Regions from separate parts of the Faecalibacterium sp. Marseille-P9312 genome, predicted to be linked through region 3. Evidence: a T-box and tRNA genes for the amino acid it is inferred to sense, from the RefSeq annotation. Region 3 holds a T-box; the other regions hold tRNA genes.

The links. The T-box of region 3 lies ahead of tyrS (tyrosine--tRNA ligase). A T-box ahead of a tRNA ligase gene usually reads a tRNA of that ligase, here a tRNA-Tyr.
Region 1: it has a tRNA-Tyr gene. The T-box ahead of tyrS (tyrosine--tRNA ligase) is inferred to sense a tRNA for this amino acid. The anticodon was not compared.
Region 2: it has a tRNA-Tyr gene. The T-box ahead of tyrS (tyrosine--tRNA ligase) is inferred to sense a tRNA for this amino acid. The anticodon was not compared.

The regions. Positions count from the first base shown of each region.
Region 1 covers NZ_CABVEW010000013.1:20,344-28,453, reverse strand. The annotation lists gene F3G95_RS10340 (toprim domain-containing protein) at 1-84, opposite strand, end outside; tRNA gene F3G95_RS10335 (tRNA-Phe) at 391-466, shown strand; tRNA gene F3G95_RS10330 (tRNA-Gly) at 496-571, shown strand; tRNA gene F3G95_RS10325 (tRNA-Asp) at 601-674, shown strand; tRNA gene F3G95_RS10320 (tRNA-Gly) at 834-909, shown strand; tRNA gene F3G95_RS10315 (tRNA-Cys) at 939-1,013, shown strand; gene F3G95_RS13820 (hypothetical protein) at 1,170-1,331, shown strand; gene recG (ATP-dependent DNA helicase RecG) at 1,430-3,490, shown strand; gene F3G95_RS10305 (metallophosphoesterase family protein) at 3,528-4,220, opposite strand; gene F3G95_RS10300 (D-alanyl-D-alanine carboxypeptidase) at 4,491-5,846, shown strand; tRNA gene F3G95_RS10295 (tRNA-Tyr) at 5,954-6,039, shown strand; gene F3G95_RS10290 (MATE family efflux transporter) at 6,102-6,545, opposite strand; gene F3G95_RS13980 (hypothetical protein) at 6,472-6,699, shown strand; gene F3G95_RS10285 (ABC transporter substrate-binding protein) at 6,820-7,848, opposite strand; gene F3G95_RS10280 (ATP-binding cassette domain-containing protein) at 7,878-8,110, opposite strand, start outside.
Region 2 covers NZ_CABVEW010000012.1:441-7,579, forward strand. The annotation lists partial or broken gene F3G95_RS09685 (beta-methylgalactoside transporter) at 1-253, shown strand, start outside; gene F3G95_RS09690 (hypothetical protein) at 794-1,108, shown strand; gene F3G95_RS09695 (NCS2 family permease) at 1,607-2,977, opposite strand; cyclic di-GMP riboswitch class I at 3,286-3,379, shown strand; gene F3G95_RS09700 (Hpt domain-containing protein) at 3,461-3,748, shown strand; tRNA gene F3G95_RS09705 (tRNA-Tyr) at 3,850-3,935, shown strand; gene F3G95_RS09710 (DUF6061 family protein) at 4,088-4,339, shown strand; gene F3G95_RS09715 (plasmid recombination protein) at 4,328-5,482, opposite strand; gene F3G95_RS09720 (hypothetical protein) at 5,714-6,280, opposite strand; gene F3G95_RS09725 (DUF3658 domain-containing protein) at 6,323-7,069, opposite strand; gene F3G95_RS09730 (hypothetical protein) at 7,011-7,139, opposite strand, start outside.
Region 3 covers NZ_CABVEW010000001.1:132,440-140,549, forward strand. The annotation lists gene dxs (1-deoxy-D-xylulose-5-phosphate synthase) at 1-1,513, shown strand, start outside; gene F3G95_RS00685 (TlyA family RNA methyltransferase) at 1,510-2,313, shown strand; gene F3G95_RS00690 (NAD(+)/NADH kinase) at 2,346-3,197, shown strand; gene F3G95_RS00695 (arginine repressor) at 3,219-3,707, shown strand; gene recN (DNA repair protein RecN) at 3,724-5,391, shown strand; T-box leader at 5,444-5,692, shown strand; gene tyrS (tyrosine--tRNA ligase) at 5,756-6,976, shown strand; gene F3G95_RS00710 (ACT domain-containing protein) at 7,100-7,567, opposite strand; gene F3G95_RS00715 (CapA family protein) at 7,611-8,110, opposite strand, start outside.

The sequences.
Region 1 (8,110 bases), on a different contig from region 3:
GATGACGGCCGGGCGCTTGCGCACACGGTCGGCACCCTTCAGCGAAGTGATGCTTTCGTTGCCATATTCCTGTTTTCTTGCCATGCTGCTCCTCCCGGCCCCGGAATGTTCTTGCAGTGGAGCCGTCTCAAACGCTTTTGCTATATATAGGTATAGATTCCCACAGCGGGAGAAAAGCGATTCTTTTCATTCTCATTTATTAAACCATAGGTTGTTGAAGATGTCAAATAGTCTTTCCCTGTCTGCCGCCCGCAAAAAGTGTCAGAAAAGTCAGTCTTATTTTGGACGATAACACGGGCAAAATATAGAAAGTTCAAAAATTCTCAAAAAATTTTGCATTTACCCCTTTACAAAATCGAAATTTCAGGTATAATAATCATCGTCCGGTGCGCCTCTGTAGCTCAGTCGGTAGAGCAGGGGACTGAAAATCCCCGTGTCATTGGTTCGATTCCGATCGGAGGCACCAGTCAGGAGACCCAGCAGGGTTTCCAATATGCGGCCGTAGCTCATCTGGTAGAGCGCCACCTTGCCAAGGTGGAGGTAGCGAGTTCGAGCCTCGTCGGCCGCTCCATAATGGAGCAGCAATCGTTGTTCCAGTATGGCCCGGTAGCTCAGTTGGTTAGAGCACCAGCCTGTCACGCTGGGGGTCGTCGGTTCGAGCCCGATCCGGGTCGCTTCGTCGAAAGTCCTGCTGTTCATCGTGCAGTCTTGCAAGCAAGACTGCTGTGATGAACGCCAGACTTTCTCCTCTTCCCCACAAACATTTGCTTCGCAAATTTTTGCGGGGGCCCCGTTAAAAAACGGGAGGGTGCAAGGATAAATGCACCGAATATGCGGCCGTAGCTCATCTGGTAGAGCGCCACCTTGCCAAGGTGGAGGTAGCGAGTTCGAGCCTCGTCGGCCGCTCCAAATGGAGCAGCAATCGTTGCTCCGAATATGGTGACGTGGCCAAGTGGTAAGGCAAGGGTCTGCAAAACCCTCATCCACCAGTTCAAATCTGGTCGTCACCTCCAAAAGATTCCCGGATGCTGAGGCATCCGGGAATCTTTGTTGTTTTGCTCGTTAAATAATCTACTTATGCGGAAAAGCTTGTCTCCCCTCTTCGCTCTGTGCTATGCTAAAAGAGTCAGTAACGAAACGGCTAAGAGTCCAGAGGAGGATACAGCCCTATGCCAGCGTTCCCGCGCAAAGATTTCCGGCTCCATGTGGGCTGGCGCACCATCAAGACCGCCGTCAGTGCTCTGCTGGTCAACTACTTTCTGCCCCGGTCCCGGGTCGTTTCCCTCTGGGAAGGGTTCAAAGGGCTGTTCAAGGAAGACAGTAAGGTTTGAATGCTTTTCCGCGCCCCGCTCCGGCGGGGCGCTTTTCTTTTGCCCTCTGCCGTGATACAATGGGCATACTATCATTTCCCCTGAAAGGAGGCCGCGCCATGCCTGCCGAACTTCACACCACCCTCACGCCGGACACCCCGGTACGCTATCTCAAGGGCGTCGGCCCCAAGACTGCCGAGCGGTTCGAGAAGCTGGGCATCCTGACCCTCAGCGACCTGCTCTGCCACTATCCCCGCCGGTATCTGGATTTTTCAAAGCCCTACTCCATCGCCGAGGCCCCCGCCGACACCGAGTGCGTCGTGAAGGCCGAAGTGTTTGCAAAGCCCGGCGGGCGCATCCTGCCGGGCGGGCGGCGGATGGAGCGCATCACCGCCGGGGACGATGTATCCAGCCTCGAGATCACGTGGTTCAATAATCCATACGCCGCCCAGAAGCTGGAGCTGGGGCAGGAATACTATTTTCAGGGCATCGTGACGGGCGGGATGCTCCGCCGTCAGATGGTCAACCCGCAGGTGCGCACCGACGCGCAGGTGAAGTCCTCGCCTTTCGAGGCCGTCTACCCCCAGACCGAGGGGCTGACCAGCAGCGCCATCGCCAAGTGCGTCCGCCAGCTCCTCCCCCACGCGGAACTTCTGCCCGACCCGCTGCCCCCCGAGATGCTGAAAAAATACCGTCTGCTCTCCAAGGCAGACGCCGTCCGGGCCATCCACTGCCCCGCCACCGAGGAGGAAGCCTTTGCGGCGCGGCGGCGGCTCATCTACGAAGAGCTGCTGGTCTTACAGCTGGGCATCGGGCGGATGAAGAACCACGGCGCGGCCTCCACCGGCGCGCCGATGAAGAAAGCCGACGCCTCTCCGTTCTGGGAGTCGCTGCCCTTCTCCCCCACCGGCGCACAGCGGCGGGCCGTGGAAGAGATCCTGACCGATATGTCGGGCAAAACGTCCATGAACCGCCTTTTGCAGGGCGACGTGGGCAGCGGCAAAACGCTGGTGGCCGCTACGGCCATCTGGGCCTGCATCCGGGCCGGGTATCAGGCCGCACTGCTGGCTCCCACCGAGATCCTGGCCAGCCAGCACGCCGAGAACCTGAACCGTCTGCTCTCCCCCTTCGGGATGCGGGTGGCCCTGCTCACCGGCGGCATGAAAGCCGCCGCACGGCGCACCACCCTCGCCGCCATCCGGGACGATGAGGCCGACCTCATCGTAGGCACCCACGCCATCCTCAGCGAGGGCGTGGAGTTCGCCCGGCTGGGTCTGGCCGTCGTGGACGAACAGCACCGCTTCGGTGTGCGCCAGCGGGGCCTGCTGGCCGAAAAGGCCGCGAACCCCCACCTGCTGGTCATGAGTGCCACTCCCATCCCCCGGACGCTGGGGCTGCTGATGTACGGCGACCTCGACATCTCCATCCTCGACGAGCTGCCGCCGGGCCGCAAGCCCGTCAAGACCCGCTGCATCACCGGCAAAAAGCGGGCCGACCTCTACGGCTTCCTTGATCGAGAAATCGATTCCGGACGACAGGTGTATATCGTCTGCCCTGCCATTGAGGACGCAGGCGGCAGCGGCCTGAACGCCGTCAAGAGCTACTATGAGGACATCGCAAAAGCCTATCTGCCGGACCGCCGGGTGGGCCTGATGCACGGCAAGCTCAAGCCGAAGGAAAAGGCCGAGGTGATGGATGACTTCAAATCCGGACGTCTGGACGCCCTCGTGTCCACCACCGTCATCGAAGTTGGTGTGGACGTGCCGAATGCGACGGTCATGGTCATCGAAAACGCCGAGCGGTACGGCCTGAGCGCACTGCACCAGCTGCGCGGGCGTGTGGGACGCGGCGCGGCAGAGAGCTGGTGCTTCCTTGTCAGCGACAATGCCTCCGAGTCGGTGCAGAAGCGGCTCAAGTTCCTCTGTTCCACCTCAGACGGCTTCGCCGTGGCGCAGTACGACCTCGAGACCCGCGGCCCCGGCGACTTCTTCGGGAGCCGCCAGCACGGTCTGCCGACCTTGCAGATCGCCGATTTGATGAACGATACCCGCACCCTCCACGCAGCCCAGAGCGAGGCTGCGGCCCTGCTGGCCGAAGACCCGCTTCTCGAGCGGCCCGAACACGCCCTGCTGGCCCGTCAGGTGGAGCAGATGTTCGACAAGGCCGGTGCAATGAATTGAGTAACGAAAAAGGACTGCCCGCGGCAGTCCTTTTTCGTTATCTTCTCTTCCACCACGGCTTCTTCTCGCCGATGCTCACTACATCGCAGAAGAGGCAGCGGCTCTTGGTAGAGAGCTGCACATCCTTGTGATGGCAGCCGAAGAACCATTTCTCGTAAGTCGTTTTCATGACGATCTTGTCGAGGAAGAGGTGCAGCCGGTTATTCTCGCCCTCAGCCAGCACGCTGAAATCCAGAAATTTGCTTGGCGCGTCGTGGGTCAGCACATAATCTACCTGCCAGCCGTTCGCTTCCAGCGCGGCCTCGCAGCGGGCGTATTCCTCGTCCGAGGGCATCTCCTGCGGCCACCAGTTGACGTGGGCTTCCCGCTCTTCCTTGTCCGGGCTTTCCGCTCCGCCGAAGCAGAGGTACTTCTTCCCTTCCAGCTCCAGTACGCTGCCCCGGCAGACGTGGTACACATTGCCGCCCAGCGGCTGCACCAGCCCGCCGAACCGCTCCTCGGTGGGGTACTGTTCCAGCAGGTCATAGTTCTCGTGGCTGCCATCGAGGAAAAGGATAGTGTAAGGCCGCTTGCGCAGCCAGTCCAGATTCTTCTGCTCGGCCTTGCTGCCGTCCCACACAAAGCCGAAATCGCCCAGCACAACGACGAGATCGCCCTTGCCGGCCCGGCGCAGCTCCCCGTCTTTGAAGCGGTCCAGTTCGCCGTGGGTGTCGCCCGTAAGATATACCATCCTCTTCCTCCTTTTGCGGAGTGTGAAATCGCCCCAAAAGCCTTGTCACGCCCCGCCAAACCTGTTATTATAAAGTATGAGGCCCTCTTCTGAGCCTGTTTTTGTTCCGTAAGAACGGACAGCACATTTTGTCCGATACTCTATCGCAAGTCAAGAAATTCGTGCAACATGAAAACAGCATATTTGCGATATGCAATTCAACGCTGTTGCTGTTGCATTAAAAAGTTGAATTGCTATAATATATTATCGCTTTTTGAGGAAAATGTCCACATGAAACGTATCGTCACCCTATTTCTGAGCCTTGTCCTGCTGCTGAGCTGCCTGTGCGCGCCGGCTTCGGCCCTGTTCGACCCCAGCCTCTTTTACGAGGTGCAGGCCAGGAGCGCCTACATCGTCAACACCGACACCAACATCATCGTCTACGACAAGGACAGCTCCCGTCAGGTGCCTGCCGGGGGCCTGACCAAATATATGACCATCGCGCTGCTGCTGACGAATTACGCCGACCAGCTCGACAACACCTTCCAGATGCCCTTTGCCATCTCGGATTACGTCCACAACAGTGATAATGCCGATATGCGCTCCAATGAGACCTTCACCTACCGGGAAGCTGTCTACGCCATGCTTCTGCGCAACGCCAACGAGGCCGCGATGGGCCTTGCCTACAGCCTTTCGGGCGGCGACCTTGCAGGCTGGGTGAGCCAGATGAATACCCTCTCCCAGCGCATCGGCACCACCGGAAGCACCTGGACGGACGCCTGCGGCCTCGACAGCGGCAACGTGACCACCGCCGTGGATATGTACCTTATCCTGCGGTATCTGATGAGCTTCGACGCCTTCGTGGACATCTCGTCGGCCCCCGCCTTCACCATGCCCGCCAAGGAAAAGCACACCAAGAGTTTCGTGCTGCTGAACCAGAACGTCGCCCTCAACAAAACCAGCGGCGGCAGCTTCTACCGCAAGTCTATGCAGGGTGGTATGTGCGATGTGATGGCCTACAAAAACGACCACGGCGACCAGAGCTATGTTTCGTGGGCCAATCAGGACGGCTCCACCTATATCTTCTGCATCATGCAGAGTCCCGACACCTGTGACACCTACGGTTACGCCAACCGCCGCCCGGCTCTCTACGAAACGACCCGCCTCATCGACTGGGTGTTCCAGAGCTTTTCCATCCAGCCTGCGCTGGACACCGACCTTGCTCTGGCAGAGATCCCCGTGAAGTATTCCTCCGACACCGACACCCTCAAGCTCTACCCCGACAACAGCATGATGACCCTGCTGCCCTCTTCGGGCGACGGCACCGTGACTCAGAAATACTTCCATCTGCCCGACTATGTCTGCGCCCCCGTCCAGCAGGGCGATGTGGTCGGCACCGTGGAGCTGAAGCTGGCCGGCGAGACCATCGGCATGGTCAACCTCATCGCCGGGCAGGACGTGAGCCGGAGCAGCCTGCTCTACTCTTTTTCGAAGCTGCAGGAGTTCTTCGGCAGCCTCTACCTCAAGGTAGTGCTCGTCGTCAGCGCCATCTGCGCCATCATCTATGTGGCGTGGGTCCTGCTCAACTCCCCCCACACCCGCCATTCCTCCAAAAAAGTCCACCGCTATGGCCGTCCCCGCGACTGAGCCGTGCGGTCAGCTTCTTTTCTGAAAAAGCTGTAAAAAGCAGTTGACAAATACGCCCCCAAGTGGTAATATATACAGGCAGTCCGCGACTGCAAAGAACTGTATATGGGCGTGTTCCCGAGTGGCCAATGGGGACAGACTGTAAATCTGCTGCTTTTCAGCTTCGGTGGTTCGAATCCACCCGCGCCCACCAAAAACTCCAGTGTTGTAATGACACTGGAGTTTCTGTCGTATGTGGATCTTTCAGAGTGCGTCCTATTCGGGGCGCACCCTGTTTTTGTTTTGCCTTACTTTCCCTTGTTCCGCAGTTCTTTTTTCGTTGCCCACAGGCTGTAAGCGCAGGCGATCACCTCGGACACCCAAAACGCAAACCACGCTTTTTCGATGCCCATGGTGCGGATGAGAAGCCACAGGCAGGGCACCAGCACCACCAGCTGCCGCAGCGCACCGCCGATCATATTGACCACACCGTTGCCAAGACCGGAGGCAAAGTAGCCGCACAGAATCGTTGTGACCGCAAACAGGAAGGTCACCGAGATGATGCGCACGGCAGGCTTCCTCCGGCTTTTTCTGCCCCAGCTTCCGGGAGAGCAGGGCGTTCAGACCCACGGCGGTACCCACGCCAATGGCGATCATCAAAAACTGGATGGCATATACAAGAGAGGCGGCGGTCAGGGCCTTTTCCGACAGTCGTGCCACAAAAATGCTGTCCACGATGTTGTACAGCGATTGGATGAGCAGCGACAGCATCAGCGGTACCGCCATGGTGTACAGCAGGGGGCGGATGGGCATTTCTGCCAGTTTGTTTTTCGGGTTCATAGGTCCTCCTTTTCGGGCAAACAAAAAAGCGTGAAATCGTTGAGGGGGTAGCTTTCCCTCAGGATTTCACGCTTTGTAAGCCGACTTTTTGTATTCTTAACGAAAGGTATTATACCGGAGTTTTTTCAAAATTGCAAGAAGAATTTTGAAAAAATCACAGCAGTGCGTTTTCCAGATCGCTCAGCATTTCGCTCAGTGCCTGAATGCCGCCCTCTGCGGTGTACCAGACATTCGGGTGTGACAGATAAACGACGTGGCCGTTCTTGTAAGCATCCGTGCTCTTGACCAGCTCGTTTTCCAGGATTTCCTGCGCCAGCTGTGCGCCATCGGTGCCAATGGCTGCATCGCGGTCCATTGCGAAGATGTAGTCGGGGTTCTTGTCCACAATGAACTCGAAGGAGGCCTCGTTGCCGTGGGTCGAAGTGTCGATATTGGCATCTACGCCGATGTTCTCAAAGCCGATCTCCTTGCCGATGATGGAGCAGCGGCCATCGTTGCCCAGAACATTGAAGCTGCCGCTGGTGGTCATGCCGACGATGGCAGTCTTGCCCTCTGCAAAGGCTTTCAGGGCGTCGATGCGGCTGTCAAAGTCCGCCATCAGGCTTTCCACCTGATCTTCCAGACCAAAGATAGAAGCGATGGTCATGGCGTTTTCACGGGTGCTTTCCACAACGCCCTTTTCGGCGTCGGTCGAAAGGAAAACAACGGGTGCGATCTCGCACAGAGCATCATAGGCTTTGGACAGGCGTCCGCTGATAAAAATGATGTCCGGCTCGCAAGCCATGACTGCTTCCATATCGGCTTCCTTGATGTTGCCAAGGTTCGCAATGCTGTCATTGGTGACATAGCTCTGAAGATAGTCCAGAGAGGTGGATGCCGTGCCGACCACACGGTCGCCAACGCCCAGTTCATCCAGAATGTCCAGAGAAGCAAGGTCGAGGATGGCAATGCGCTGCGGGTCAAAGAGTACTTCCACATCTACCAGTTCCTTTGCACCGTTGAACGCCTTGATGGTCACAGATTCCGGTGCAGCTTCCGAAGAGGCTGCGGTTTCGCTGGATGCAGCCACAGAGGATGCCACGGAGCTTGCCGTGGAGGAGGAAGCGCCGCAGGCGGTAAGAACACCCGCTGCACTCACAGCGGCCATAGCGGTCAGAAACGAACGACGAGAAATTTTCTTCATAAGAATGCTCCTTTTAAAAAGTACTGAAATCAATAATATATCGACAAAGGCTTGCCTTCGATCTGCATGATCTCAAAGTCTACCTTGTAGATATCGGACAGGTTTTCTTTGGTGATCACTTCCTGCACGGTGCCAAACTTTGCGATTTTTCCATCCACGAAGGCGCAGATGTAGTCGGAATAAAACGCAGCATAGTTGATCTCGTGCAGAACAAGGATCACCGTTTTGCCCAGCTCATCGCACAGGCGGCGGACGATGCGCA
Region 2 (7,139 bases), on a different contig from region 3:
CGGCGGCGCATCCGTCAACACTGCAATGGGCTATGAGCTGGACGCTATCGCAGCTTCTACCATCGGCGGCGTCTCCACCACCGGCGGTGTCGGTACTGTCCCCGGCATCCTCGTCGGCGTGCTGGTCTTTGAGCTGATGAAGGTCGCTCTGCAGTTCATGAACGTCAACTCTTCTTACACTTACATCGTGCAGGGCCTTGTCATCATCGTGGCTGTTGCGATCGATATTCGCAAGTACCTCGCAAAGAAGTAATTTCCCCAAGAGAGCGCCTATCGGGCCGTCCACTCGTTGCAGTGGGCGGCCCACTTTGTTATAATAAGAGCAGCCCTCTCAGTCTGCTTCGCAGACAGCTCTCCCAGAGGGAGAGCCATTGGCAAGCCGGGAAACTTTGAGCTGACCGCTGAAGGTCTGATAGGACGCAAAAGGGAGGGCCTTGCCACAGAGGGCAGATACTTCTGGACAAATCTATTTTGTCGATCTGCTGTGAATCCAGACAGCGGAGCACTACCGTTTCCGAGACATCGTGCTTTGCTCGTCCAGTGGAAGCCTGACCGACACGCCAGAGGCTCCCCCTTTGGGGGAGCTGGCGAACGAAGTGAGACTGAGAGGGCAAGGATGCTGCCAGAGAAACATAAGCATGGCGATAACATGGTTTTTGACAAGGAGCCAGTGTATCGCTGTAGGGAGGCTCTGTCGCACCGAGCTTGCCCTCTCAGGCGCTCACGCGCCAGCTCTCCCAAAGGGAGAGCCTTCCCGAAAAGGAAAACTTCATCTAAAAACAGGAGAAACACTATGACCGAAAAAGAACAAACCGCCCGCGAGGCGGAGCTGGCCCGGCGGGAAGCTGCTCTGGCAGCTCGTGAAGCTCAGCTGGAACAGGAGCAGGCCAAGTTCGAAGCAGCCCGTGCAGAGGCTCCGAAGGGCCGCAAAACGCTCCTCAACAACAATGACCCCGATTTCGTCAACCCGAAAGAGAAGCTCTACGATAAATTCCCGCTGACGGTCCACCAGATGGACATCATCATCGGGGTGCTGTTCGCCCTCATCGTCCTGTTTCTGGTGCTGGGCTTCACCCACACCAGCTTTTTCGGGCTGTTCGGCGGCTAAGATGCGGAATACCACACCGGCAAGGTGAAGCACCACACGGAAGAAACGCCCGAAAAGGAGAGCATCCACTACGACAATGCGGCCATCCCCGAGGTGCATCTGCATCATAAAAAGTAGGCGGCTGCTTGACAATGTGCAGGGAATGACGTATACTGAACTTGCGAGAACGCGGTAAGTAAAATCCATTCATACTTACAAGCAAAAGAGAGAAGCCCTCCGGTAGTAGTGATACCGAAGGGCTTCTGCTTTTAGTGCTTGGGCTTCTTGCGAGAGAACTCTACCATGTAGTCGAGCAGCTTACAAACACAATGGTCTGTGATTCCTGCGAGGACTGCGACGATAAACGCGGTAATCCCGTCCATACTTACACCTCCTTCCGTATTAAGCGGACGGAGAAGAAACCGTAAGCACAAGCTGAGTATATCATATATTTCGACAGAGTACAACGAAAAAGGCCCTTCGCCAGACGGCGAAGGGCCTTTGCTTTGCAGTGATTTTTTACAGCAGGACGTACTTCAGGATGAAGAGAACGGTCAGCACATACATGAGGGGGCTGATCTTCTTCTCCTTGGCCTTGCCGGTGACCACATTGACGATGGTCCAGGAGATGACGCCGATGGCGATGCCCTCAGAGATGCTGTAGGCAGTGGGCATAGCCAGGATGGTCAGGAAGGCGGGAATGCCCTCGCTGGGGTCGGAAAAGTCGATCTTGATGGCAGAACCCATCATGTAGAAGCCCACGATGATGAGGGCCGGAGCCGTTGCAAAGGAAGGAATGGTCAGGAACAGGGGGCTGAATACCACGGCCAGCAGGAAGAGGATACCGGTGGTCATGGAGGTCAGGCCGGTGCGGCCGCCCTCGGTGACGCCGGAAGCGCTCTCGACGAAGGTGGTGGTGGTGGAAGTACCCAGCACAGCGCCGGCGCAGGTGGCGATGGAGTCGGCCATCAGAGCGCCCTTGATGCGGGGAAGCTTGCCCTCCTCGTCCAGCATATCGGCCTTGGAAGCAACACCGATGAGGGTGCCAAGGGTGTCGAACAGGTCAACGAAGAGGAAAGAGAACATGACGGCGAAGAAGTTCAGGATGCCCACGCCGGAGAAATCGGTCTTGAACACCTGACCAAAGGTCTTGCCCAGAGCGGAGAAGTCGAAGCTGACGAAGCTGGTGGGGATGACGGAGTACATACCGGCGTCGGGGTTCGGCACATAGATGCCGGTCAGCTCGCAGACGATGCCCAGCACCCAGGTGATGAGGATGCCGTAGAGGATGCCGCCCTTGACCTTCTTCACCAGCAGGATGGCGGTGATGGCCACGCCCAGCAGTGCGAGGATGGCGCCCACGCCCACAGAGGAGAAGGTCTCGCCCTTGAAGTGCTGGTAGGTGACGAGGGTGGAGTCGCTGTTGACGATGAGCTTTGCGTTCTGCAGGCCGACAAAGGCAACGAACAGGCCGATGCCCACGCTGACTGCGCTCTTGAGGGTCATGGGGATGGCGTTGAAGATGCCCTCACGGACGTTGGTCAGGCTCAGCACGATGAAGATGATGCCCTCGACAAAGACGGCCATCAGGGCCAGCTGCCAGCTGTAGCCCATCGTGAGGACGACGGTATAGGCAAAGTAGGCGTTCAGGCCCATGCCGGGAGCCAGCGCGAAGGGGTAGTTGGCCAGCAGAGCCATCAGGGCAGTGCCGACGAAGGATGCCAGAGAGGTGGCGATCAGGACGGCATTTGCATCCATGCCGGAAGCGGAAAGGATGCTGGGGTTGACCGCAAGGATGTAGGCCATCGTCATGAAGGTGGTGATGCCTGCCATGACCTCGGTCTTGACGTCGGTGTGGTTTTCTTTCAGGTGAAAGATTTTTTCGAACATGAAAGTTCCTCCTGTTTGTGTGTGAAACTCCCGCCGCCCGCAAGCGGCCGGGAAAGAACAAAGACTATTGTAGCACTCCCGCCGGATGCTTGTCCACCGAAAAAATACAAAAAATTCATAATTCTGCAAAATTTGACGAATGAGTATGACTTTTAAGAGGGGGCTTTTGTGAAGCGTGCATGAAAATATCGATCATTGTATTGACAAAACGCGAAACGAGTTGACATTAAAAAATGTCGGTGCTATACTATAAAAACAGAGGCTGGTCCAATGGAACATTGTGCTTCCGAAATGGACTCTGAAAACAGAATCGTTGTTGGCAAACCTGATGTGAGTCAGGGACGCAAAGCCAGGAGCTTTCTGCTTTATTTCCTGCAAGCAGAAGGTAGTTCGGCTGCAATAGTTTTCCCCGCGAGGGGGTGGCTATTGCAGTCTTTTTTTTGTGTCTATGGCTTTTTCGGGCGATTGAAGGAAAGGAAAAGAATGACAGTTAAGGAATGTTACAGCCAGATGAACGGAGACTATAACAATGTCCTGAGCCGTTTTTACGATGAGGCAATGATAAAGCGCCTGCTGGGCAGGTTTATCGACGACACCAGCTTTCGTGCGCTGGAACAGGCGATGGCCGAGGGCGACGTGCAGGCGGCGTTCAATGCGGCGCATACCCTCCCGGGCTTTTTATACATTATAGCAGTTTGCGTTTTTAATGCACAAGCAACATCCGCAAACTGCATATCGCAAAGATGCCGTTTTGACCGGCACTATTTTTGAAAATTGCGATAAAAGAAAAAGAAATGAAAAAAGAGGTTGACAAATCCAGAAACCTATGATAAACTAAGCAAGTCGTCCGGCAACGGACACGAAAAGAATATGGGCGTGTTCCCGAGTGGCCAATGGGGACAGACTGTAAATCTGCTGCTTTTCAGCTTCGGTGGTTCGAATCCACCCGCGCCCACCAAACAAGAAAAATCCGAACCTGTTTCCGATTGGAGAAGGGTTCGGATTTTTCGTTTTCTTCGGGTTTGAAAATGAAGGCTCCCGTGGACGACGCAAAACTCCGATACCTTGTCATAGACCGTAAGCCACTAACAAGATTTGGAGGGTATGATTATGAAGTACGATGCAAGGGCTTGCCATTTCAACATGGATACCGGGTGCGTGGAACTGCTACTCCGGGATGGGAGAAAAATTTCCATTGACGGCACCGGGGTCGAGGATGCGCTGGACGTGACTATGGCACAGCAGACGGAACTGGACTACCTCATCTACAATGATCCGCTGGGCTATGCAGATTTGATTCTGAACGGTGACCCGGAGGAATATTTGAAGAATGTGGCCGGGAGCCATAGGTTAGAAGATTAAGGACAAAAAAATAAAGTGTTCTTCCAGAAAGTCTAGCATCCGACCGATACCGTCCGTCAGACGCTCGGTGAAGCCGCGTTCCTCATGCAGCTCAGATTGCAGATAATAATTCTCGTCCCGCAGCCTACGGTTTTCCTGTTCAAGCCGCTGCTGCCGCTGTGCTTCTTCCAGCCGCTTTTGCATGGACGGCACTTGCGACCGCAGACGGGTGTTTTCCGCTGTCAACTCTTTTACCTTTTGCCGATCCGTCACGCTGCGCAGCGCCATTTTCTTTAATTGCTCGACTTGATCCACCGTCACGCCCTTTACTGCCCCTGTGAGCGTCTTTTCTGGCTGAATATCCTTCATGGATACATTTACCCTGTCTGCCTCCTTTAAGAGCCGTACAGTGCCTTTCAGAGCGTCTCGTTGCCGTTCCAGCTCGGCAACTTCCTGCTCAACTGCCGCTGTCTGCTGCTGCACCGCTTCCAGTCTCGCCGCCGCTTCCTTGAACTGCGGTAAGTCCATGTGTGGTCTGTTCGTGCCGAGAGAGATAATTTCAAAATCGTGCCGCTGGGCAATCTCCGTCAGAGCTTCTTTCTCTCGCTCCATCCACGCCGCCCATTCAGTCTGCTTTCTGCCGACACCAACAAACCCCTGCTGCTTCAACGCCTGTTTCATGGATACCCTGGTCGCAAGTCCTCTGGACTGCTCCGTTGCCACAGGGATAAAATCGACATGGAGATGGGGCGTTGCCTCGTCCATGTGCAGCACCATATTGAACACCCGCAGATGGGGGTTGCGTTCTGCAAAGGAATCCGCAAAATCTTTCAGAGCTGCCGCAGCCCGTTCTCCATCCGGCGTACCGCACCCACAGTCGCTCATGTTGCCGATCTGGAAGATCGCTTCATGGAACAGCTTTTCCTGTTTGCTCTGCCGGATATGCTCATAGTAGTCCGGTATCTTATCTCTCGTTTTGGTTTTCTTTGCGTTGTAGGCTGTGAGAGCTTCATCAAAAACCATGTGGTAGACCTGCTTCAGATCCTCGTTGCAAAAAGTGATATTCTGCTCCGTTCGGCTCTGGTCTACATTCGCCGCAGAGAAGCTACGGTTGTTGTGCCGGATGCTTCCCGCACCTGTCATGCCCGAAATCGTAACTCCCATAAAATCGCCCCCTTTCCGCTTAATCTTCCGTTCTCTATTTTATCATAAACTTCCGCTAAAAACAACCTCTTTGTTACTTTCTGGTGAGAAAGTAACGCAAAAGCACTTTCACACCGCCGCCCCCTTTTGTGCCCGGCAGTGTGAAAGTGCTTTGCGCGCTCCCGCGGGGAGAAAGGGGCCAATTGCTATTATGCTACAACTGGCCCCTTTCACTAAAGTTAAATGTTAATTTTACGGAACAATGCCAGTAACCGTTCTCGATACAACACCACCAGAAATCTCGCCAGTAGCATCTACATCAATGTTAAAATCTGCGCTTATCGTAGTTCCAGAAGCAAAAGTTTTTCCTGTATATTTAAGACAGGTTAAGGTGTACTTAGGGATACCAAAATCATCCTGATAGTTGACGGAAATAGTCTTAGTCTTTGAGTAAGACCCTGTTGTCTTATACTTCCATACAATAGATCCTGTTATTTTTTGTAACAAGGTTGTTCGGCACTGCGCTATAATGGAAAAGTACAACTCATCAACATAGTGAATATTAGTAGTCACATTAACTGTTGCAATAGCTCGATTTCCTTGAACAGTATATGGGATTCCGCATTCTTCAAGTTCAGACTTCATCTCATCAAGTTCATCCAAACTCAAAGAAACTGGGATCTCAAATGTTTCTGAAGCTATAATACCTTGCTCTGCACTCATAGCCACATCTTCATCAGACGCCGCAAATGCCGTCATAGAAAGAGAGCACAACATTACAACCGCCAAGAACAGAGAAACAAGTCTTTTTCTTATCATACTGAAATCTCCTTTTTTGATTATTTTTTAGGGAAAGTCAACTCAAAGCAAACTCAAAACATTGGAAACCCTCCATTCTATATATCTGGGGTTTAACCCAAAACCGTACTTACGCCTTAGCGACAATTGAATATCTGGCAAAATATCTGCCAGCACTATGTTCCCTTTTTGGGGGAGAACACAGCTAATATCTGTATCAAAATAGTCATCTTGAACATTCACAACTTTATTTTTATAAAAAATTCTTAAGTTACTCTGATTTTGTATGATTAGACTCCACTCATCAGAAATAGCTTCGATCTGAGCAGCAGATAACATAACGCAATCTTTTTTCAGCGAATCGGCTATCTCTCCTGGGGAGAAATCACTATAACTAATAATACCTTGCAATTGCGGTCTACTAACGTAAATAGTAATCGCTACATCTCGAAAAAAAGTTATTGCTGCAAACAAACCACAAATTTCAGCAGGGCAAAAGCTATATAAAATAGTCAACGGGTGTTCAGCTAAAGAATTTTTCGCAAGCGACACATCACTAAAATCTGCCCAATTTATATACTGTAGCATATCACCATCTGTTACAGCAAAAATCGAAAAATCTTTTGAACAATAATACACCCTCTGAATTCCTCCTGCTTTTAATGAATTAAATAAATTTCTATCAAAAACAAGATAATTCATAGCATCTATTTTTTTCATTATGCAACCACTTTCTCCATCTTTATATCTCCTAACTGTCTTCGCCAAAAAACAACCGACTAAACCACCCTCTTTTTTGAGGTTTATCATCCACCACTTCTCGCATTTCCCCACCAGAAGTCAACCTCTGTTGAAGTGTTCCCGCATGAAGTGCCTGAGC
Region 3 (8,110 bases):
TGCCATCGGCATCGCATGGGCCAAAAAGCTGAAAGGGGAGCCGGGCCATGTGGTGGCCATCATCGGCGACGGTGCATTCACCGGCGGCATGGTCTACGAGGGGATGAACAATATCGGAAAGCTGGACAATCTTCTGGTCATCCTCAACGACAATAAGATGTCCATTTCCCACAATGTCGGTGCGCTGGCAGGCTATCTGGGCCATCTGCGCACCACGAACGGCTATTTTACGGCCAAGGAAAATGTCAACAGCTTTCTGAACGGTGTGCCTGTCATCGGAGCGCCCATCAAAAGCGCTCTTCAGAACAGCAAAAAAGCGATCCGCCGGGCCATGTGCCATTCCACGATGTTCGAGGATATGGGTTTTCACTATTTTGGCCTCATCGACGGCCACGACGAGCCGGAACTGGAGCGCATTTTCCAGACCGTTTGTGCTCAGCCCGGGCCGACGCTGCTCCATGTCGTGACGAAGAAAGGCAAGGGCTATGCGCCTGCTGAGTCGAACCCCGGCAATTACCATGGCGTTTCCAAGTTCGACCCGACCAGCATCCCTGACCCCGAGGTCGCTCCGGCAGAGTCGTTCTCGAGTGCCTTTGGCCGGACGCTCAGCGCCGCCGGAAACACCGACAAGACCCTCTGTGCCATTACTGCCGCCATGAAATACGGCACAGGTCTGCAGTTTTTCAGTCATGCCCATCCGGAGCGCTTCTTCGATGTCGGCATGGCCGAACAGCATGCCGTGACCTTTGCAGCCGGTCTGGCCAGCAAGGGGATGCTGCCGGTGGTCTGCATTTATTCGACCTTCCTGCAGCGCAGCTACGACCAGATCATCCATGACGTCAACCTTCTGCATGAAAATGTCGTCTTCGCGGTGGACCGTGCAGGTTTCGTCCCCGAAGACGGGGAGACACACCAGGGGATCTATGACCCCGCTTTTCTCAGCCAGACCGGAATGCCCATCTATTCGCCTTCAAACTACGAAGAACTGCGGCATTGGCTTCCCATCCTGCTGAGCCATGAGATGCAGGGTCCCCGGGCCATCCGTTACCCCCGCGGCGGAGAGAGCAAAACTCTGGCAAAATACAGCTGCTCAGGCAGGGAGTACGATAAACTCATTTTCACACCGGGTGCAAAAGCCGCACTGGTGAGCTACGCCGACGAGGTAGAAGATGTTCTTGCAGCGGCAGAGATGCTGGCCAAAGAGGGCATCCCCTGCGATGTTTATAAGCTGGTGCGCATCTTCCCGTTTGAGGAAGAACTGATCCATGACCTTTCTTCCTATCCCGTCGTTCTGATGGCCGAAGAGTGTGTGGCCTGCGGCGGCATCGGCGAACATCTTGCCCGCGCCCTGCAGGATGCTGGCTGGCAGGGCCGGTACATCCACCGTGCCGTGAGGGAGCTGTGTCTGCCTCATGCGACGGTGCCTCAAATCAAACAGGTGACCGGTCTGGATGCCGCACATCTGGCCGAGGCCGTGCGGGAAGCAGACCCGAAAGGAGAGAAAACACTTTGAAAATTCGTTTGGATCAATATCTGGTGCAGCACGGCATGATCCAGAGCCGTGAGCGCGCCAAAGCCCTCATCATGGCCGGTGTCGTTTTTGTCAACGAGCAGAAGGTGGACAAGGCTGGTGAGATGATAAAGGAAGACGCCAAGGTCGAGGTGCGAGGCCATGACATCGGCTATGTCAGCCGCGGCGGCCTCAAGCTGGAAAAGGCAATGCAGTGCTTTCCTCTGACGCCGAACGGCAAGGTCTGTATGGACATTGGTGCATCCACCGGCGGCTTTACCGATTGTATGCTGCAGAACGGCGCGGTCAAGGTCTATTCCGTGGACGTCGGTTACGGTCAGCTGGCATGGAGCCTGCGCACCGACGAGCGCGTCGTCAACATGGAGCGCACCAACATCCGCAATGTCACGCTGGACATGCTGGCAGAGCCTATCGAGTTTTTCAGCGTGGATGTGTCGTTTATCTCGCTGCATCATATCTTCCCGGTGGCGCAGGCCATCACGACGCCCGACGCAATGGGCGTCTGCCTCGTCAAGCCTCAGTTCGAGGCTGGCCGCGAGAAGGTGGGCAAAAACGGTGTCGTCCGCGACCCTGCCACCCACCGCGAAGTGCTCCACAATGCGATGGGCTATGCCGCTGCAAACGGTTTCGTCGTGCGCGGACTGGATTTCAGCCCCGTCAAAGGCCCTGAGGGCAACATCGAGTACCTGATGTTCGTCCAGAAGAGCGAACAGCCCGGTGTGCTGGATGATTCCGTCGCCGAGCAGGTCGTAGCGGCAAGCCACAGCTCTCTGGACAAGTAAATCTGCTGGGAGACGGAGGAATAAACCGCCCTATGACTGTTTACATTTCGCCAAACCCCGGAAAGGAACAGGCTGCCGACACTGCCCGCCGGGCAGCGCAGCTCCTGCTGATGCAGGAAGCTGTCGTCCTGATGCGGGATGACCTGAAAGAGTCCTGCTACGTGGAAGGTGTACAGTACCTTCCTTTGGAAGAATGCCTTCCGCGCACCGATGTCATCCTGACCATCGGCGGCGACGGTACCATCCTGCACGAGGCAAATTTTACGCTGCAATATCAAAAGCCCATCCTCGGCATTAACATCGGACGTTGCGGCTTCCTCGCCACCTGTGAGGTGGATGAAATGGAAGAAAAACTCGCCGCTCTGGTGCGGGGAGAGTATCTTCTGGACAGCCGGATGCTGCTCTATGTGCGGGTGCTGGGCGAGGATGGCTGGGAAGGCCATGCCCTCAACGATGTGGTCGTGACGAAAGGCCGTCTGCAGCAGGCCATCGACTTCAGCATCTACTGCGACGACATCCTTGTAGAGCATTACCGTGGTGACGGCGTCATCGTGGCGACCCCCACAGGCTCTACAGCCTATTCGCTGGCGGCCGGCGGGCCGATCTTGGACTCGCAGACCAAGGGCATCGTCGTCACGCCCATCTGTCCCCACAGTCTGACCAGCCCCGCAATGGTCTTTGCGCAGGAGCGCAAAATAAACATCTGTGTGGGGCAGGTCATCGACAACGAAGTGTTCCTGAGCTGCGACGGCGCAGCGGAATATCCGCTCAGTGCCGGCTCGACGGCGGAGATACGCCTCTCTGACCAGATCGTACAGCTCGTTACCTTCAGCAGGGCAGACCAGTTTCAGGCCATCGACCAGAAGCTGCGCAGCCGGAGATAATAACAAGAGGAGGCAAGGAATATGGGCCGAAACAATCCAGCTGAGGCAAAAGGCAAGACGGAACGTCAGCAGACGATCCTCCGCCTCATTCAGGAGCATCCCATCAGCCGACAGGAGGTACTTCTTGAGCATCTGCGCCAGGAGGGCTTCGAGGTGACACAGGCTACCATTTCCCGGGACATTCGGGAGCTGTGCCTCGTCAAAGCTGCCACCGCCGACGGCTATCGCTACGTTTCCAGCCATAACGAAAGCCTCAACCCCAAGATGCAGGGCCGGTTCGAGACGATATTCCACGAGTCGGTGCTGGGGGTGGATTTTGCCGGACATGTCGTGCTGGTGAAGTGCTACTCCGGCATGGCGAACGCTGCCTGTGAGGTGTTCGACGCCTTGAAATGGAAGAATGTCGTCGGTACGCTTTCCGGCGACGATACATTCCTTATCGTAGCCCGTTCGGAGCGGGATGCAAAGACCATCTGTTCGGAACTGACCCGTCATATCGGGCAGAAATAAACGCGGGAGTGAAACTATGCTGAGCAGCCTGCAAATCGAAAATGTTGCAGTTATCCAGAAAGCCAATGTCCACTTTGAGAAGGGGCTCAATGTCCTGACCGGTGAGACGGGCGCAGGCAAATCCATCCTTATCGACTCCATCAACGCCATTCTGGGCAACCGCACTTCCAAGGATCTCGTGCGCACCGGCGCGGCCAAGGCCGTCATCCGGGCGGCGTTCGAGGACGTGCCGCCTGCTGTTCTCGACAGCCTCGAAAAGGCAGGCTATGAGCGCTCGGAGGCCCTGCTGCTCAGCCGTGAGATCACCGCCGAGGGCAAGAGCACCTGCCGTATCAACGGGATGCCGGCCACTGCCGCCGTCCTGCGGGAGCTTTGCGGGGGGCTTATCAACATCAACGGTCAGCATGACTCCGTGGGCCTGCTGAACCCGGCCCGCCATGAGGGCATTCTGGATGCTTACGCCCAGAACAGTGCTGAATATCAGGCGTATTATGCTATCTACCGGGAACTGGTCGGCGTCAAAAAGACGCTGGACGCCATGATAACCGACGAGAACGAAAAGCAGCGCCGTATCGACCTGCTGAGCTATCAGGTGCAGGAGATCGACGATGCCGGCCTGACGGCAGGGGAGGAGCAGACGCTGGAAAGCCGCCGCAAAGTGCTGGCGAACGCTTCCATCATCCGGGACCGTATCGCACAGTGTTACGCGCTGCTCTCTGGCGGCGACGAGGCCCCGGGGGCTGTTGACCTTCTGGGCGAAGCCTCCAACGCTGTGGACGCAGCGGCACAGCTCGACGGAGAGCTGTCTGCCGGTGCGGGCCAGCTGCTCGACCTTTATTACACCGCAAAGGACGTCGCCGCAGACCTCATTGGCCGTCTGGATGCCTACGACACCAACGACGCAGAGCTGGACGAGATCGAGCAGCGCATCGACCTTATCTATAAGCTCCGTCGGAAGTACGGAGACACCGTAGAGGACATCCTTGCCTTTGGCGAACGGGCGCGGAAAGAACTTGAGATGATACAGTCCTCGCAGGAGAGGGTAGAGCACTTGCAGAAAGAGCAGCGCCGCCTTTACACCCTTGCGCGGGAAAAAGCCGAAGCCCTGACCCAGACCCGTCTGAAAGCTTTTGATGAGCTGAACAAGCGCATCTCTGGTACGCTGGACTTCCTGAATATGCCGGGCGTGCGGATGACGCTTCGCCATTCGCGTGGGCCGCTGGCCAGCCATGGACAGGACAGCATCGAGTTCTATATCTCCACAAACCCCGGCGAAGCCCCGAAGCCTCTGGCAAAGATCGCCTCGGGCGGTGAGTTGAGCCGTATTACCCTTGCCATTAAAAACGCAATGGCTGATAAGGATGCCGTGCCGACGGTCATCTATGACGAGATCGACAGCGGCGTATCGGGCAAAGCAGCCAGCCGTATCGGCGAGGTATTGCGTCAGAGCGCCGAGGGCCATCAGATCCTCTGCATCACTCATACCGCACAGATCGCTGCGCTGGCCGACTGCCATCTGCTCATTCAGAAAAATATCACGAACGAGCGTACCTATACTGAGATACACCCGCTGGACGAGAATGGCCGTGTAGAGGCGCTGGCCCGCCTCATCTCCGGCGACCATGTCACAGAGCTTTCGCTGGCCAATGCCCGGGAAATGCTGGGCCGGAACGCAGAAAAATAAGAAAAAGCCAGCGCTTGACATTCCGGCAGGGATGTGCTAAACTGAATCTCGTTGAAAGGCGAAGATGGGAACCGAGTACCCTGATGCGCTCTGCCCAGAGAGGCCCCGGCTGGTGAAAGGGGCTGCAGAGACGCAGGCGAAATACGTCCCTGAGCCGCAGGCTGAACGAATAGTAGGCTGTGCCGCGTGCGAGCGTTACAAACGCAGGAGTGTCACTCTACTCTGGGGTGCGCACTCGTGAGGCCGTCTCTGTGAAGAGGCGGCAAACAGAGGTGGTACCGCGAATTTTATCGCCCTCTGCCAAATTTATTTTGGCAGGGGGCGTTTTATTTTCCCTCTGCCCGACAAACAGGAGGAAATTTTTATGACTCTGTACGAAGAACTCAAGGCCCGCGGCCTCGTGGCTCAGATCACCGATGACGAGATCATCGACCTCATCAACAACGGCAAGGCCACCTTCTACATCGGCTTTGACTGCACCGCCGACAGCCTGACTGCCGGCCACTTCATGGCCCTGACCCTGATGAAGCGTCTGCAGATGGCAGGCAACAAGCCCATCGCCCTCATCGGCGGCGGCACCACCATGATCGGCGACCCCTCTGGCCGCACCGATATGCGCAAGATGCTGACCAAGGAGGACATCGCCCACAACGCCGCCTGCTTCAAGAAGCAGATGGAGAAGTTCATCGACTTCTCCGACGGCAAGGCTCTGATGCTGAACAACGCCGACTGGCTGCTGAACCTGAACTACGTCGAGCTGCTGCGCGACGTGGGTGCCTGCTTCTCCGTCAACAACATGCTGCGCGCCAAGTGCTATGAGCAGCGCATGGAGAAGGGCCTGTCCTTCCTCGAGTTCAACTACATGATCATGCAGAGCTACGACTTCTACTACATGTTCCAGCATTACGGCTGCAACATGCAGTTCGGCGGCGATGACCAGTGGAGCAATATGCTGGGCGGCACCGAGCTTATCCGCCGCAAGCTGGGCAAGGATGCTTATGCTATGACCATCACCCTGCTGACCGACTCTCAGGGCAAGAAGATGGGCAAGACCGCCGGCAACGCCGTCTGGCTCGACCCCAACAAGACCAGCCCCTTCGAGTTCTATCAGTACTGGCGCAACGTCGGCGATTCGGATGTCATGAAGTGCATCCGTATGCTGACCTTCCTGCCGCTGGAGCAGATCGACGAGATGAGCACCTGGAAGGACCAGCGCCTCAACGAGGCCAAGGAGATCCTCGCCTTCGAGCTGACCAAGATGGTCCACGGCGAAGAGGAGGCCGCCAAGGCCCAGAATGCAGCCCGCGCCCTGTTCAGCGGTGCTGCCGGTGATGCTGAGCATATGCCCAACACTCAGCTGACCGAGGCTGACCTGACCGACGGCTCCATCGGCATCCTGACCCTGATGGTCAAGGCTGGTCTGGCTGCTTCCAACGGTGAGGCCCGCCGTCTCGTCGTGCAGGGCGGTGTTCTGGTGGACGGTGAGAAGGTCGCTGCTCCCACGGTCAGCTTCACTGCTGAGCAGCTGTCCAAGGGCATCGTCATCAAGAAAGGCAAGAAGGTCTACCACAAGGTGAGCCTGTAAATCTTCTGATAAAATAAAAAGACCCGGCTGGTTCCTCTCCGCAGAGGGGAGACCCGCCGGGTCTTTTGCTGCAACAGCACCCATGCCTGTTTTATCAGACACGGGTGCTGCTTAATATCGTTATTACAGCTCGTAAGCCTTTTTCAGGGCCTCATAGGCTGCGTCCTCGTTCTCCGAACGGACCAGAAGGGAAATGTCCAAATCGCTGGTGGTGATGAGCAGAACTTCGATGCCTGCCATTGCCAGAGCATTCAGGGCGCGGGCGGCGACGCCGCAGCTGGTGACCATCTCCTCACCGAAGAGATTCAGCTTGGAGTAGCCCACGCTGATGAGGGGAGAAGCCTTGGCGTCCTTGTCCAGATTTGCCGCAGAGATGGCCTTCATGACCAGCGGCAGGTCGCTGCTGGATGCCGTGAAGCTGAAGTCCATGCTGGTGCCGTGGGGAGCGCTCTGGCTGATCATATCCACCACGACGCCAGTGTCGGCGAAGATCTGCAGATAACGTGCCATCGTGTTGCCCTTGAACTCGGCATCCTGCACACTGATCATCATCAGGCTCGGCTCAATATTGATTTTGGATACACCGTACATAGTAAACACTCCATTCTGCCCATCGGGCATTCTGATACAAGCTTTATGCAAGCTCCAAAAATTCGCTGTTGATGTAGGTCTGTGCCGTCTGGCGGATGTAATCGTACCCAAAAGAAGGATACGCGGCGCGGACGCCATGGGCCTGTGCAAGCTCCGGCGTGTAATCCCGGAACAGATACGTGCGGACATTAGACTTTCCGGCGTCATAGTGGGTCACGGTCACATGGAGCTTCGGGCCGCGCACTGCGCAATGGACGCTGCCGTCCGGCTCGGTGGTCTGCTCCAGCTCCAACGTCAGAATCGCGCCGATGAGCTGGTCAGGCTTGCTTTGGGTACTCAGGAAATTTCCCAGCGAATAGGCCACAAATACGTTCCGTCCATCGGCTGCGGTGCGCCATTCGGCGTCCTGCAGGACGTGCGGGTGGGTTCCGATGATCACATCTGCGCCCCAGTCGGCCAGAGACTGAGCTAAGGTGCGCTGCGCCTGTGTGATGTTGTGGCTGTCCTCGACGCCCCAGTGTACGCCGACTACCACAAAATCGG